Regions from separate parts of the Pseudomonas sp. SDO5215_S409 genome, predicted to be linked through region 2. Evidence: riboswitches for the same ligand, from Rfam matches in the RefSeq annotation. Region 2 holds a riboswitch; each other region holds the start of a gene.
What was found. Region 2 has a riboswitch for cobalamin ahead of ACW9H9_RS23390 (CbtB domain-containing protein). Riboswitches for the same ligand answer to the same signal wherever they lie in the genome.
Positions count from the first base shown of each region.

Region 1: linked by a shared signal. The riboswitch ahead of cobO (cob(I)yrinic acid a,c-diamide adenosyltransferase) and the one ahead of ACW9H9_RS23390 (CbtB domain-containing protein) in region 2 are both predicted to bind cobalamin.
Region 3: linked by a shared signal. The riboswitch ahead of cobW (cobalamin biosynthesis protein CobW) and the one ahead of ACW9H9_RS23390 (CbtB domain-containing protein) in region 2 are both predicted to bind cobalamin.

Region 1 is NZ_JBSVWN010000014.1:84,245-87,508, reverse strand. It holds gene topA (type I DNA topoisomerase) at 1-379, shown strand, start outside; gene ACW9H9_RS10465 (DUF6586 family protein) at 507-1,028, shown strand; cobalamin riboswitch at 1,077-1,323, shown strand; gene cobO (cob(I)yrinic acid a,c-diamide adenosyltransferase) at 1,402-2,013, shown strand; gene ACW9H9_RS10455 (cobyrinate a,c-diamide synthase) at 2,010-3,264, shown strand, end outside.
Region 2 is NZ_JBSVWN010000056.1:22,257-25,520, reverse strand. It holds gene ACW9H9_RS23400 (MurR/RpiR family transcriptional regulator) at 1-602, opposite strand, end outside; gene ACW9H9_RS23395 (CbtA family protein) at 808-1,536, opposite strand; gene ACW9H9_RS23390 (CbtB domain-containing protein) at 1,552-1,764, opposite strand; adenosylcobalamin (AdoCbl) riboswitch at 1,765-1,913, opposite strand; gene ACW9H9_RS23385 (histidine phosphatase family protein) at 1,965-2,519, shown strand; gene cobF (precorrin-6A synthase (deacetylating)) at 2,566-3,264, shown strand, end outside.
Region 3 is NZ_JBSVWN010000008.1:17,216-20,479, reverse strand. It holds gene cobM (precorrin-4 C(11)-methyltransferase) at 1-56, opposite strand, end outside; gene ACW9H9_RS06420 (cobalamin biosynthesis protein) at 137-535, opposite strand; gene ACW9H9_RS06415 (CbtA family protein) at 532-1,224, opposite strand; gene ACW9H9_RS06410 (CbtB domain-containing protein) at 1,236-1,424, opposite strand; cobalamin riboswitch at 1,521-1,723, opposite strand; cobalamin riboswitch at 1,765-1,965, shown strand; gene cobW (cobalamin biosynthesis protein CobW) at 2,056-3,123, shown strand; gene cobN (cobaltochelatase subunit CobN) at 3,127-3,264, shown strand, end outside.

The DNA.
Region 1 (3,264 bases), on a different contig from region 2:
AAGCGGTGACGCGGCGCCGCCGAAGATGGACCCGGTGAAAATGCCGGAGCTCAAGTGCGAGAAGGTCGACGACACCTACATCCTGCGTGACGGCGCTTCGGGCCTGTTCCTGGCGGCCAGCCAGTTCCCGAAAAACCGCGAAACCCGCGCACCGCTGGTCATCGAAATCGCCCCGCACAAGGACGAGATCGATCCCAAGTACCACTTCCTGTGCGAAGCGCCGAAAAAGGACCCGGACGGTCGCCCGTCAGTGATCCGCTACAGCCGCAAGACCAAGGAGCAATACGTGCAGACCGAAGTGGAAGGCAAGCCTACCGGCTGGAAAGCCTTCTACGACGGTGGCAAGTGGAAGGTCGAGGACAAGCGCCAGGGCGCTTGATGCGCTAACCGCTCGATACCGAGGCCGCCTGCGAAGGCGGCCTTTTTTTGCGCTTGCAGTGGCCTTGGCCGATCCATGACACTGTTGAGCCAGCATCACGCCTTATTTCGTTGTGGAGACTGCCGTCATGGCCAACGAGCTCTATACCCGCACCAACCAGAAAATCTACTTTGCCGGGTTGTCCCTGGAGGCCCTGGCTCGCACCGAAGCGGGCAAAGAGATGAACGCGATTGCATTGGTACAGGCCGGGCGTGAGGCCGCACTGTTCCACCTGTATGGCGCCTTGCTGGGGTTGTGCCATGAAATCGCCGGGTTCTACCGGTTGCCCGAAGCCGGGGCGATCCGCGCCGAAACCATCCTGGCGCCCAAGGTGCTGGAGTCGATGGCCATTCCGGAGCTGGCGGAACTGGTGGAAATGACGCAAAACCCCGACAGCTGGGTGGCGCGCCTGCTGGCTGCGCACTTGGCGATGTTCCAGCCGCCGCGTATTCCCCACAAACCCAAGGGCGACGTGACCCAGCCGCTGATCGTGGCGGTGAACCTTGAGGACGAAGCGCCCGCGCCGCTGAGTCGCGAAGAACTGGAAAGCTGGCGCCAGTCGCTAAAGGCCCTGGCGATCCGTTTTCGTGACGGCCTGAACGAGTGCTGACACACCCTGGGCCCGCTTTAATTTGACGCTCCACCCCCAAGCCACTAACCTTCGCCGCTTGTTTCAGGTGCTCTGTGGCACAGGTGTCGACAGGGTGAAACAGGGAAGCCGGTGAGTGCGTGCACTTTTGACAGTGCCGCTACGATTCCGGCGCTGCCCCCGCAACGGTAAATGAGTCAATACGGTGCTTTTAGCCACTGTATCGCCTGGCGATATGGGAAGGCGCACCGCGGGCGTTCTTGCAGAAGAGGCGCTGCTCATGAGCCCGGAGACCGGCCTGGACCATTCAACAGCATCACGGTGGGCGATGCTTGGCTGTCTGTGTGCCTTTTTCCTGCCCGCCGTTTACATCCAGCCCCAACGGAGAGCTGCCATGACCGAATCCCCCGACCGTGACGAACGCCATTTGGCGCGCATGCTGCGCAAAAAAGCGGTGATCGACGAACGTATTGCCAATTCCCCGAACGAATGCGGCCTGCTGCTGGTGCTCACCGGCAACGGCAAAGGCAAGAGCAGTTCGGCGTTTGGCATGCTGGCGCGGTCCATGGGCCACGGGATGCAATGCGGTGTGGTGCAGTTCATCAAGGGGCGTAACAGCACCGGCGAGGAGTTGTTTTTCCGCCGCTTCCCTGAACAGGTGCGTTTTCACGTGATGGGCGAGGGCTTCACCTGGGAAACCCAGGACCGCCAGCGTGACATCGCCGCCGCCGAAGCCGCCTGGGCGGTATCGCGGCAGATGCTGCAAGACCCGTCCATCGGCCTGGTGGTGCTGGACGAACTCAACATCGCCCTTAAACACGGCTACCTCGACCTCGACCAGGTACTGGGCGACTTGCAGGCCCGTCCGCCGATGCAACACGTGGTGGTCACGGGTCGTGGCGCCAAGCCCGAACTGATCGAACTGGCCGACACCGTGACCGAAATGGGCCTGCTCAAGCACGCCTTCCAGGCCGGTATCAAGGCACAAAAGGGCATCGAACTTTGAATCAGCCGCGTCATTGCCCGGCCGTCCTGATCGCCGCACCGGCGTCCGGCCAGGGCAAAACCACGGTCACCGCCGCATTGGCGCGCCTGCACCGCAACCTTGGGCGCAAGGTGCGCGTGTTCAAGTGCGGGCCGGACTTTCTCGACCCCATGATTCACGAGCGCGCCAGCGGGGCGCCGGTATATCAACTGGACATGTGGATGGTCGGCGAGCAGGAAAGTCGCCGCTTGCTGTGGGAAGCGGCGGGGGAGGCCGACTTGATCCTGATCGAAGGCGTGATGGGGCTGTTTGACGGCACCCCGTCGAGCGCTGACCTGGCGCGGCATTTTGGTGTGCCGGTACTGGCGGTGATCGATGGCACGGCCATGGCGCAGACCTTTGGCGCGCTGGCCCTGGGGCTGGCGCGTTACCAGCCAGACCTGCCGTTTGCCGGGGTGCTGGCCAACCGTGTGGGCACGGTGCGGCACGCGCAATTACTCGAAGGCAGCCTCACCGAGGGCCTGCGCTGGTACGGCGCGCTCTCGCGGGAAACCGGGATCGAACTGCCGAGCCGTCACCTCGGCCTGGTGCAGGCCAGCGAACTCAACGACCTGGACCTGCGCTTGGACGCCGCCGCGCAAGCCTTGGGCAGCAGCTGCGAAGTGGCGCTGCCACCGCCGGTGGCGTTTGCCGCACCCGAACCGATCGAAGCCGCGCCGTTGCTGACTGGCGTGCGCATCGCCGTGGCTCGCGATGAAGCCTTTGCGTTTACCTACGGCGCGAGTCTTGATCTGTTGCGGGCGATGGGCGCGCAGTTGCTCTTTTTCTCGCCGATCCATGACCGGGCGTTGCCCGACGCCGACAGCCTGTACCTGCCCGGCGGCTACCCGGAATTGCACCACCAGGCCTTGTCGGAAAACACCGCGATGCTCGGTGCGATCCGTGCTCATCATGCGGCCGGAAAACCGCTATTGGCCGAATGCGGCGGCATGCTTTACCTGCTCGACTCGCTCACCGACGTGGACGGCAACCGCGCCGCGTTGCTCGGTTTGCTCCAAGGCGATGCGGTCATGCAAACACGCCTGGCAGCCTTGGCGCTGCAAAGTGTCGAGCTGCCCGAAGGCACCTTGCGCGGCCACACCTACCATCACTCCCTGACCAGCACCGAGTGGCAGCCCATCGCCCGGGGCCTGAGCCCCAACGGCGGGCGCGGCGCCGAGGCGGTGTATCGCCAGGGCCGAATGACGGCCTCTTATGTTCACTTTTATTTCC
Region 2 (3,264 bases):
CAGAAGGTCGGCGTAATGCTGGAGTAGGCGCGGAAATCGGCGATGAGCGCGTAGGGCTTTTCGAAGCCCGAGTTCAGGGTTTCGGCATAGATGCCCGACAGGCCGTCAACGTAATAGACCTTGGGGCGGATGTATTCGAGGTGGCTGTGAAACGCGCTGAGAATGCCGCGAGTCGACTGGATACCCAGGATAAACACGGCATCGGCCTCGACGATCTGCTGCACGATGCGCCCGAACGGTTCACTGCGCGCCAGCTGGTAGGTGTGTTCGATGGCCTCGACTTCGCGGGCCAGGGAGCGGTCGAGGGCGTCTTGCTGATGGGCTTCCTGGCGAAACGCGCCCAGGCGGTCGGTGATCAGCCAGTGGGACTGTGGGTCGCCGCGCAGGCCTCGCTTCACGTCATCCAGGTTGCGATAACCCAGGGTGCGCAGGAAGCGGCCGACGGTGATGCCAGTGGTGCCGGCGTGTTGGGCAATGCTGTCGGCCGTTTCAAAAGGCAGCTGCGACAGGTTGGCCAGCAGGTACGTAGCAATCCGCTTGCCCGTGGGCGTCAGCGTGGGAAATTGCTGTTCCAGTGTGTGGTGAAAGCTGTGCTTGTCCATGACGTGCCCGGCGGTCTATGTTATCTGTCATACATTTTTATGGTGGCTGTTATTAACCTAACATTCGTGGTGCTGACATAACAATGAAATTTATTGGATTTGTGGGGGAGGGGGTTGTTGCGCGTGGGCGTGCCGATCGGTGGCGGCGAAAGTGACAGCCCGCTACCGCAGGAGAGCCTGCGATAGCGGTCGATGACGCGGGGTCTCAGCGATTCAGGCGTGCCTGCGCACCGTTCAGCGTGCGCTCGGCCACGGCGCCGAACACCAGGCCGACGGTGGTCCACAGCACCAGCTGGATGCCCAGCGAGGCGACGCGAAATTTCCACAGCAACACGGCCGAGAACTGCTCTGGCACTTCATTGATGACCGGGAACAAACCGCCCGCCACCGAGACGATCACGATGTACAGGGCCACGCCCAGTATCGCGCCGGTCCAGATGCCACGGCGGGCGATCAGCTTGCGGGCGGTGTTGACCGCAATCACCGCCGCCGCGACCGACACCAGCAACATCAGGAAAAACAGCTGGGTGCGCAGCGCAATGGTGTCCGGGTCGCCCACCGAAGGCGGGTTGGCCGGGTACTTGAGGCCTGGCACCACAATCAGCGTCACAAATGCCGCCAGTGCCAAGAGCGCGGCCAGGCCACGCGGGCCGACCTTGCCGATGCGGCCCAGCGCATAGGCGAAGACCAGGGCAAAAATGCCGCCCAGCGACACGCTGTACACCACCACGCCGGTAAACAGGCCGAAGGTGCTTTGCACTTCGCGGCTCACCAGCTCTTCTTCCGGCGCATCGCCGTGCATCTGCGCCATCTGATCTTCAAAGGCAATCGCCTTGTCGATCTGCGGCTCGCCAAACGTCTTGGCAAACCCAAAGGCCAGGATCCCGGCCAGCAAGCCCACCAGCATCCCGCGAACGAGTAAATGCCCTGTCATGTCGTCACGCTCCGATCAATGGCAGGGGAAACCCAGCAGGTGGCGGCCGTCGTGCACGAACTCATGCACATACATGCCCTTGAATACCGCAGTGGCGCCTTGTTCGGCACCGACGAAGTAAATCGCCAGCAGCAACAGCAGGCCGCCAAAAATGGCCCAGGGCAGGATCTCGCCCAGGGGAATCGTGGGCAAAGAAAGATCGGAGTCGGTTGCAGCGGTGTAAGCCATGAGAACCTCCAGGGATAACGCGTCCCGAAATGGAATAGCCAAGGTGATGAAAACAGGGTCTGGCTTAAGGCTGTAAGGCCCCCTACAGTGGCGCGACCGCGCCGGCGTTGAACCGGCTTCCTGTTTTCATTTGCGTTGTAACATGTTGAAACAACTTCACCAGTCTACGCTGACTGGGCCCCGAACGCGGAGTTAAATGCATGCAAGGCACCCGATTGACACTGATTTGCCATGCGCTGACCCCGTATCAAAAGCGCGGACGGTTTCCGGCGGACGAGTCGGTGTTGATGGACTGGGAAAACGCACCGTTGTCACAGGCCGCGCGTTTCAAGAAAGACCCGCGCCTGCTGTGCGGGCCCGAAGCGCGCACCCGCCAGACCGCGACGTTGTTCGCCACCACGGCGGTCATGGAGCCGGCGCTGCGCGACGGTGATTTTGGCGAATGGCAGGGCCAGGCCCTCAGCGACGTGGACCCACTGCAACTGCACACCTGGTTGACGGACCCGAGCAGCGCGCCCCACGGCGGCGAGTCGGTCGATGAGATCTGCGAGCGGGTAGGGCGCTGGATGCACACCCTCCAAACACAGCCCGGGCACGTGGTGGCGGTGACGCACCCGTTCGTGATTCGCGCGGCCCTGCTGTACGTCATGAAGTTTCCGCTCTCGATGTTCTACCTGATCGATGTGGAGCCGCTGTCTTCGACCGAGCTGCGTTACCACCACGCATGGCGCCTGCGCCTGGAAACTCACGCCTGAGCCGCCGAACATGGCAAAATCCGCGCCCCGCACAGAGAGCATCCCCATGAAGCGCATCCTGATCATCGGCATTGGCGCCGGCAACCCCGACTACATCACGATGCAGGCGGTCAAGGCGCTCAACCGCACCGACGTGTTTTTTCTGATGGACAAGGGCCAGAGCAAAGACAAGCTGATCGACCTGCGCCGGGAGATCTGCCAGACCTACATCAGCGCCGATCACCCGTACCGCTTCGTCGAGGCCGAGTGCCCCGAGCGCGTGCGGGGAGACATCGACTACACCACCGCCGTGCAAGACCTCAACCGCGACAAGCAACACACCTTCGAGCGCATGATCAACGAAGAAATGGCCGACGGCGAAACGGGCGCTTTCCTGGCCTGGGGCGACCCTGCGTTGTACGACAGCACCATCCGCATTCTGCAGGCGATTCTGGCGGGTGGCGGCTGTGCGTTCGAGTTTGACGTCATCCCCGGGATCACCAGCGTCCAGGCGCTGGCGGCGCAGCACAAAGTGGCGTTGAACCGCATCGGCCGCTCCGTCGAGATCACCACCGGGCGCCGCCTGGCCGCGGGGCAGGTCAGCGATGCCGACACCCTGGTGGTCATGTTGGACGCCGAAGATTCCTACCGCACCCTGGCCGATCAAGACAGGGACATCTATTGGGGCGCCTACCTGGGCACGCCGGACGAAATTCTCATCAGCGGCAAGGTGGGGCAGGTTGCCGACGAAATCGAACGGGTGCGC
Region 3 (3,264 bases), on a different contig from region 2:
TTGACGGTGATCAATTCCGGATCACCGGGGCCTGCGCCGATGAAAAAAACAGTCATGGGTCCATTCCTGTAAAAAAGCGGGCGAGCAGGGCCTCAGATGAAGAGTGCTCATGTTGGGTGGGGCGATTATCAGGAATTCAGTCGGCGTACGCCAATGCAAAGGTGGCCTGGGCGGTTTTTTTGCGGGTGATTTGCAGGGAAGCGGGGCGCTGGGCCAATTGCTCGGCCAGCGCCAGGGCGGCACTTTCGGCGACACCGTGGCAGCCGGTGTGGGCAAAGGCCACGGCTGATTTATGGCTCAACCGGCCTTCGTAAGCGGCCAATTGTTCGGCGCTGAAGCAATGCAGCGGTAGCTTCAGCCGTTGCGCCAGGGCGAGCAGGCCGGGCTCGTGCTGTTTGAGGTCAATACTGGCCAGCGCGGTGATGGAAGGGCGGTCAACGCCACCCTCGGCGAGGGCGGTGTTGAACAGGTCAAGCAGGTGGTTGACGTCACAGCCGCGCTGGCAACCTACGCCCACCACCCGCACGCGGGTCATGCCGACTGCTGGCCCCGGCGGAACAGCCACGCGCTGATCAGGCCCAGTGCCAGCCAGAACGCGACGTTGGTCAGGTGCGAGGCAATCTTGAACTGCGCTTCGAGGGCTTCAGGCGCCAGCATCGAATGCACCTCCGGCTGTGGTGCGCCGATCACATGGGGCACCACCAGAATCGCCGCGCCCAGGGCCTTGAGCAGCACGTTGCGGCCAAACACGATCAACGCGATACCGGCAGCGGTAGAGGCCGCCGTGCCGACCCACCAGAGTTGCCGCTGGGCCAGATCGGCCGCGGCGGTGCCCGGCAATTCGGGCGGCAGGCCCAGGGTCGGCGCCAGTACGAAGGTGGCATACCCGGCCAGGCCCCAAAACAGGCCTTGGGCCGTGCGGGTAGGGGCACGCAGGGTGTAAAGCCCCGCCAGCATCAGCGCGAAGCCCACGGCCACCACCAGGTTGCCGCCGGTGGTGGACAGCACGCGTTGCCAGCCGTCTTCGGGCTCCCAGGCTTCGGCGTCATGGCTGTGCTCGGCAGTGCCCTCGGCGTGTTCGTGCGCCTGGGTGGCGGCGGGGGCGTTTTCAAAGGTTTCGGCCTGCAGAATCAGCGGGGCGACCCACAAGCTTTGCAGCAGGGTCAGCAGCAAGGCCGCCAGCAGGCCGGTGAAACCGGCGGTTTGAGCAATACGCTTGATCATGTCGGCAAGTCTCAGTGGCACGGGAACGCGGCGCTGTGGCGGGTATCGTGGGCGGCGTTGTGCACCGCTTCGATGTGCGAGAAACCGGCGAAGTACACCAGGCACGCGCCCAGGATCGACGCGCCGATGGCGGCGGTCAGGCGTTGGCTCAGGGTAGTGGTGCCGCTGGCGGCGTGCGAGGTGCTGGTGATGATCGACATGGCGCGTCCCTTCGGGGTGTCAGGGTGAAACGAGCGCATGAAAACCCCGCGAGCCGGGCACGCAGGGTTTGAACAGCGCCCGCCCACCGCGGGTTTGTTATCTGATTTTTTCGGGCCGGTCTCCGGGCTTGCGAGGGGCTTTGGGCCTAAAAAGCATCACCTTCCCATGCCGTTGGCACAGTGGCTCTGACGCTTCGCTCGCTTACCGTTGCGGGGGCAGCACCGGACTGGTCATGCAGGCATGACGCACCGGTTTCCCGTTTCACCCTGTGAAGGGCACCCGAAACAAGGTGTGTAGGAGAGCATGCCGGGTGACGGTAGTCAAATGGCCCGAGCCCCTGTAGCCTTGCACCTTCGAGGTTCTTCGGCCCAGGCCGGAGCTAAGACGGGAACGCGGTCCAAGCCGCGGCTGCCCCCGCAACTGTGAAGGGTTCATCTGACTGCCACGCCACTGCCTGATTCGGCGGGAAGGCGCAGCCAGCGCCGGTGTACGCATCGGCAAGCCCCAAGCCAGGAGACCTGCCTCGCAACCGATTTTTACTTCAACCGGGCGGGGTGATCCGGTGACGAACGCAGCCTCGCGTACCCGCGCCGGCCTGCCGTCCCGTATGCCCGCCCCATAGGGCATCCGATGAAAACACTGGCCAAACTCCCCGTCACCATCGTTACCGGCTTTCTCGGCTCGGGCAAAACCACCTTGCTGCGCCACATGCTGGACAACGCCCAGGGCCGCCGCATTGCTGTGATCGTCAACGAATTCGGCGAGTTGGGCATCGACGGTGAAATCCTCAAGCAATGCTCCATCGGCTGCACCGAAGAAGAGGCCAACGGCCGTGTGTATGAGCTGGCCAACGGCTGCCTGTGCTGCACCGTGCAGGAAGAATTCTTCCCGGTGATGCGCGAACTGGTGGCCCGTCGCGGCGACCTTGACCACATCCTCATCGAAACCTCGGGCCTGGCCCTGCCCAAACCTTTGGTGCAAGCGTTCCAGTGGCCGGAAATCCGCAGCGCCTGCACCGTGGATGCGGTGATCACCGTGGTCGACAGCCCGGCCGTGGCCGCTGGCACGTTCGCCGCGTTCCCGGACCAGGTAGACGCCCAGCGCAAACTCGACCCTAACCTGGACCACGAGTCGCCGCTGCACGAGTTGTTTGCCGACCAACTGGCCAGCGCCGACCTGGTGATCCTCAACAAGACCGACCTGATCAACCCCGACGACCTGGCCCGTGTGCGCCTGGAAGTCGCCGAAGAACTGCCGCCTGCGGTGAAAATCATCGAAGCCAGCAGCGGGCGCCTGCCGCTGGACGTGCTGATCGGTTTGGGCGCGGGCTCCGAAGAACACATCGACAACCGCCACAGCCATCACGACCACCACCACGACGGTGATGACGATCACGACCACGATCACGACGCCTTCGATTCGATCTCCATCGACCTGCCGCAAGCCGACGAAGCGCTGCTGCTCGACGCGCTGACCCAATTGGTGGTGCAACACGGCATCCTGCGCATCAAGGGTTTTGCCGCCATCCCGAACAAACCGATGCGCCTGCTGATCCAGGGCGTGGGCACCCGTTTCGACAAGCATTTTGACCGTGCCTGGGGCGCTGACGAAGCGCGCACCACGCGCCTGGTGCTGATCGGCCAGGAACTGGACGCGGCAGGCCTTGAAGCGCAATTGCGCGCTGCCCTAAGCGTTTAACCCATGCACCTGCTCAGGACTCAGCCCGGCGGTTTCGTCTCCGATGACAACATCGCTGACCTTGGGCAAACCCCCGCTGAGCTGGTGATCCTGTGCAGCGGGGATTCGAGCCTGGCGCTGCTGGCCGAAGCGGCGCAGCAA